DNA from 2 places in the Thalassotalea aquiviva genome. Region 2 is predicted to be linked to the other one. Evidence: predicted binding sites of a transcription regulator. Region 2 holds the regulator's gene; the other holds the start of a gene.
The links. Region 2 encodes sigma-54, which starts transcription at its own class of promoters, with help from an activator protein. Its sites were predicted from a motif close to GTTGGCACGNNNNTNGNNT; they were not measured.

Region 1 (3,207 bases), 400 kb from region 2:
TTCGTTGCGTAAAGAGTTTTTTAAAATAATTTGCACATTTTTATAGTCTTTAGCGGCCAATGCTTCTCTAGCCATTGATAAAGACTCATCTGTTGTTGGCTCCGGCGTACAGGCAACAAGCAGGCACAGTATAGGCAACAGTACACAGTACTTCATCATCAATCCTTTTTATTTCAAATGGTTAAATACTCAGTATAGGCTAAAAAAAACGAAATCAATTTATATAGCTAAATGAGTTACTTGCTGAGATTTTAAAGGACAAAAAGAAATCAATATGCCGTTAAAAATTAACTCTGATGGACGACTCGTACTTCAATGGTATTACTTATCATAAAGCACGGATGATTATTGGCTCATTACGGCAAACAAAATAAAAAACCTTAATTACTTGAATGCAATTAAGGTTTTAACAAAAGACTACGCTGAGGGTTAATTCGTAGCACTTAAATTTGGAACACTTTCCTTGAGATCGTAAATGTCACAAACTATTTCGTTTGAATTAAAGCGTTAATTAAATAAGTTTCTTTCTACGTAATGCTAAACCTAAGATAGACAACCCGAATAACGCAATAGTTTCAGGCTCTGGTACGGTTCGTGCAAACGCTACTCGAAGGTCAACATCTTGTTCACTAGTAACCTCAATCACTAAAGATGTAATCGCTGAAAAATCAATCGTAGTGAAACTCGCAAACGGTACATAAGTTGTGCCAGGAACCGTTGCTGCTGGCGGAATAGTTTTTGTTTCTGTGTTATTACTAGAATCGGTTAAGGTAAATTCACCCGTAAAGTTCCCATCTCGTGATAAAACGTCAACAGCAAATGCGCCACCTAAATCTGGAGTTAAATCAACTAGGAGTGGTGTAGCAACTGTACCATCCCAAGTAAGAACAACTTTAGACTCAATCCCTGAATCATTGCTCAGCGAAAGAGAAGATGACGTTTTGGTGAAATTTGGACCGCTTGTGACGGATACTGATTCAGGTCCTTGAACATCACCGGTAATGCTTAAAATTGTGATATCAACTTCTCTTTCGCCACCTAAAATAGAATACGGATTATTAGGAGAAGTGTAACCATTGTCTACGTAGTCACAAGAGACAGTATTAAAACCACCCATACCATCAGAGCTTCCGCTAACAGTTGCCGTACAACTATCTGCCGGGTCTGGCAAAGCGAAATCATCAATTAAGGTTCCTGAAATTGCACTAAAACTTAACCCTAATGGGAGTAGCGCATAAATTAAAGATTTTTTGTTAAACATATTCGACCTCGTTAAGTTTTTAATTAGAACTTGGATGAACGTCACCCTGTGTTCATTTCCTTGCATCGAATATAAGCAACCCTAATGCCAACAATAAAAAAATCAATAAATACATATGGATAAGGCAAAATAAAGGCTACTAAAATTTGCTTTACAAACTAGGTGTAAAAATTACTGACAGCTTAAAAGTTTGCTTTACTAACGCTTATATGTTGTTAAAAAGCTTATTGGGGCGTTAATGCTAACTATTTTTCTTAGTTGCTTAATCGCAACACCTATCCATCAATGTTTCAACTGCTACGACTTAAATTTCACTATACATGGTGCGTCAATTTAAAATCTTAGTAACTGAAAAGATTATAAAAATCATTAGTAACACAACATCAACGGTTATTTTTTGTTCTATACTTGCGAAAAGGTGCCCATTCGTGGTCAAACAATAATAAAGGATCTCGTAACATGTCTTATCAATCCCTTTGCCATGCTATAAAAAAAGCAATGCTTATTGTCGTCATTTTCTTTATCACAGCGTGTAACCAAAAAACAACTGATGAATTACTGGCGGAAGCACAAGAGCTAATGCAACAACAAAACCATAAGCAAGCGGTTGTGGTGCTTAAAAATGTTGTGAGACAGAAAACCACCGATGGCCATGCACGATTCTTATTAGCTCAAAGTTACCTGTTTATCGCCGATTATGAGTCAGCAGAAAAAGAGTTAAAAAGGGCCATTGAACTTGAGTACGATATTAATGAGATTATCCCGTTGTTAATTCGAGTAAGGTGGCTACTAGCTAACCCTATGAGTCTTAATGATATCAGCCAATACACTTTATCGCATGAGTCCTTATTAAAAGCGAGAACCCTAATTGCCATCTATAACGTCACATTAGGGGAGCTCGTTGAGTCATTAAGCATCATGCAACAAAACATTACTCAGTCACAAAGTGTTGGCTTTTATTCTAATGTATCGAAAGCTTGGGTTGCAGGCATCGATGGTCAAAGTGCTGCAGCCATTGAACTGTTATCCGAACTCATCGAGCGTGATAGTCCCTACATGGATGCCTTGCTCGTAAGAGCCATGCTCTACACCCTAGAAAAAAACTATACGGCGGCGATAGATGACTATCAAAAATACCTAAATCATTTTGGTTTGAGTTATTTTGTTCAACTTAACTATATTGCAGTATTGATTGCATCGGGTGATTTAAATCAAGCTGACGAATATGTAGATAAACTTCTTGCTATTGCCCCCAAAGATCCTTTCATAAATGAATATAAAGCCGAATTAAAATTTAGAGCGAAAGATTATAAAGGCGCGATTGAATATATAGCGATTACCTTATCGCAAGCTCAACAATCTTATAAAGCCAATTACATATCTGGTGTGAGTAATTTTCAATTGGCAAATTGGGAATTAGCCTACAATAACTTAAATAAAGTTGAACAGTACTTACCCCCCCAATCGGCTGCCAAGTCGATGCTAGTAAACCTTAAAATTAAACTCGGTTACGTCAATGAGAACATCGAAGCCTTAAATTTAGGGACAGATTTTGACGTTGATGATTTTAATACGTTAGCGAGTGCGAGCTGGTCATTGCTCGAGCAAGACAATATCGATATGGCGAATTTACTGCTCAATGAAATGAATAATATTTCACTGTCAAATTCCGAGGACTTGATTAAACGAGGGATGATCAAAAATGCTGTTGTTCCTGCAAGTGGCCTAGACGATTTAGAGCGTGCTATGCAATTGGCACCTGAAAAAGATCAAGCCCGATTATTACTTATTTATGAAAAGATAAAAGTTGGTAAAGTGAAGGAGGCCTTAGCCGATATTGATGGTTGGCTAGAAGGTGCACCGAATAATATAAATGCCATGCTTGCTAAGGGGATTGCTTATATAAGCGAAGAGAAATATCAATTAGCTACGCCAATTTTTAATCA
Region 2 (3,207 bases):
CTTTTCACGATTTAATAACGTATTGAGTAACTCTTTTTCACTGCTTGTTCTTATTTTTTGGCTGGCCAGTTTGCTGATGTGTTCTAGGACGGTCTTTTTGCTGGTGCCAGGGACTGCACACACGGTGCAGTCTGGAGTGAGTAATTCTGTTAAATTCATAATTAATGTTTGGTAAGTTTGGCTTTGTATTTTAAAACCTGTCTGTCCAATTTATCAATAAGTGCATCAATAGCAGCATACATATCTTGATCGGATGATGAGCCAAATATTTCGCCACCGTTAACATGTAAAGTTGCTTCGGCAATTTGCTCTAACTTCTCAACCTTTAAAAACACTTGAACATTATTAATATGATCAAAATGCCGCTCTAATTTTTCAAACTTAGACTCAACATAGTTGCGCATAGAGTCGGTGACGTCTACATGATGCCCAGATAGATTAATTTGCATAAGCGTTTTCCTTTTATTCAAAGCTACAATAAGCTTTTACGTTGGTTAGAAGGTGGAATAGCCAAAGATTCTCGATATTTAGCTATCGTTCTGCGTGCAACATTAATGCCTTGATCGGCAAGTAACTGCGCCATTTTACTGTCGCTTAATGGCTTGCTTGGGATCTCAGCGTCGACGAGCTTTTTAATCAAGGCTCGTATCGCGGTTGAAGAGCATTCACCACCGTTTTCTGTACTGACATGACTTGAAAAGAAATATTTTAATTCAAAAATACCTCTTGGGGTGTGCATGTACTTATGAGTGGTGACTCGAGATATTGTTGATTCGTGCATTTCTACTGCTTCAGCAATATCATTTAAAACCATCGGACGCATTGCTTCAGGGCCATGTTCAAAGAACGCTTGTTGGCGTTGAACAATGCAATTTGACACTTTTAATAAGGTATCATTTCGACTTTCAAGGGATTTAATAAACCACTTAGCTTCTTGCAAATGGGAACGCACAAATTGGCTTTCATCGGTGTTTCTCGATTTAGTCAAAGAAGCATATTGCTGATTTATCCCAAGCCTTGGTGCGGTATCTGGGTTAAGTTCAACAACCCAGCGGCCATTTTTCTTAAACACACTTACATCGGGTACAATGTATTGCTCATCATTGGCGACAATAACATCACCTGGTCGAGGGTTAAGGCTATGAATTAACAGCATAACCTCTTTCAGTTGTGGTTCTTTAAGGCGAGTCTTGCGCATTAATTGGCGATAATCACGATTACCCAAAAGCTCAATATGATCTTTAATGATTTGTTTGGCTTCTTTTAAATATGGGGTATTGGAGTCAAACTGATTTAACTGAATAATTAAGCAATCACTGATTGATTGAGCGCCCACGCCAATCGGGTCGAACATGTTAATGCGTTTTAATACCGCTTCAACTTCGTCAAGTTCAACCTCGTCATCGCCAAGGCTTGCCAACACATCTTCGGTTGTGATGGTCAAATAACCACTGTCATCAATGGCATCAATAATCGCCACCGCGATGGTGCGGTCAGTGTCTGAAAATGGTGTTAACTCCATCTGCCAAAGTAAGTGATCTCTAATTGACTCGGTTGTTTCGCCTTGATAGGTGTATTCATCATCTGAAGACGACTTTAGTCCGGTGTTTGATACCCCAGCGCTGAAACTTTCTTCCCACGTTGTATCGACGTTAAGATCTTGGGGGATTTCATCTGAACTGAGTTGTTCTGATGTACTGACTTCGTCGGAGTTGATATTGGCATCATCGTGACTGTCGCTGTTAGCGTGCGCTGTTTCTTCGCTGACTTTTTTGTCAAACTCATCACCACCGTTGCTGTCCATTGGTTGTGTTTCATCGACTTCAAGTAAAGGATTGCTATCAAGGGCTTCTTGGATTTCTTGTTGTAAATCCAACGTGGAGAGCTGCAACAACTTTATCGCTTGTTGCAGTTGAGGTGTCATCGTTAAATGCTGCCCCATTCGGAGCTGAAGACTAGGTCTCATTATGTTTGAAATACTTCCATTTTACTCAGGCTAAACCTGACGTTTCTGATACATTTTTTATCGGTTTGTTATATAACTATAGCGTGAATTTCTCACCAAGGTATACATCACGTACTTGCTGGTTATTTAACACTTGCTGTGCATCCCCTTCAGCGATAAGTTCGCCATGGCTAACGATGTAAGCATGCTCACATACGTCAAGAGTTTCACGCACATTATGATCGGTAATTAATACCCCGATACCACGATTTTTAAGATGTAAAATTATTTTTTTAATATCGCCAACCGAAATCGGATCAACACCTGCAAAAGGTTCATCAAGTAAGATAAATTGTGGATCGGCCGCCAATGCTCTAGCGATTTCGACCCGGCGCCGTTCACCACCAGATAAACTTTGACCGGTATTATCTATGATGTGGGCAATATTAAATTCTTCGACCAAAGCTTCCAGCTTTTCTTGTCGTTGATCTGCGTTTAAATCTTTGCGTGTTTGCAAAATAGCCATAATGTTATCGGCAACGGTGAGTTTACGAAATATCGATGCTTCTTGCGGCAAATAACCTAAGCCCTTGCGAGCTCGCTCATGCATGGGTAATAAGGTTAAATCATCACCATTTAGGCTAACTCTACCTTGGTCGCTAGGAACCAAACCCACAATCATATAAAAAGAGGTGGTTTTACCCGCCCCATTAGGGCCGAGTAAGCCAACAACCTGACCCGCGTTTACGGTCAGACTGACATCTTTAACAACTTTTCTACCTTTGTATGATTTAGCTAAATTTTCTGCTTTTAATACCGAAGTCATTATGTGTTATTGCTCTGTTGGTTTTTCATCTTTTGCAGGAACTTTGCTGTCAGGCTTTAAAATGGTGGTGACACTTTCACTGCTTTCTGCGGTTAACTGCTCGGTTTCGGTGTTATAGGTAATAATATCTCCGCGCACCATACTGCCTTCTTGACTTACCGATGCATTACCCTTAATGGTTATCGTGTTGGTGCTAGGGGAATAAGAAATCTCATTCGCTTTAAGCTCGATTAGCTGACCATCTTCTAATAACTGACTAAACCTTGCCGGCTTGCCTTTGGCTAAGTAAGATTTGTTGTCACCATCACCATTTTGCGCAACTTGTACTAAGTCTGCTTCAATGGTCAAACTTCCTTGGGTGATTTTCACATCTTCAATGTAATTGGCCACTTTATTTTTTAAATCACTGGATTGGCGTTTAGCGACAATCACAATT

Region 1: the regulator sigma-54 is predicted to act here: its motif matches at 1,335-1,353, upstream of ACAY00_RS00575 (PEP-CTERM sorting domain-containing protein).

The regions. Positions count from the first base shown of each region.
Region 1 is NZ_CP166961.1:134,279-137,485, reverse strand. Features, by position in the region: gene prsT (XrtA/PEP-CTERM system TPR-repeat protein PrsT) at 1-159, opposite strand, end outside; gene ACAY00_RS00575 (PEP-CTERM sorting domain-containing protein) at 512-1,261, opposite strand; gene prsT (XrtA/PEP-CTERM system TPR-repeat protein PrsT) at 1,721-3,207, shown strand, end outside.
Region 2 is NZ_CP166961.1:534,388-537,594, forward strand. Features, by position in the region: gene ptsN (PTS IIA-like nitrogen regulatory protein PtsN) at 1-159, opposite strand, end outside; gene hpf (ribosome hibernation promoting factor) at 162-449, opposite strand; gene ACAY00_RS02320 (RNA polymerase factor sigma-54) at 473-1,966, opposite strand; gene lptB (LPS export ABC transporter ATP-binding protein) at 2,043-2,771, opposite strand; gene lptA (lipopolysaccharide transport periplasmic protein LptA) at 2,778-3,207, opposite strand, start outside.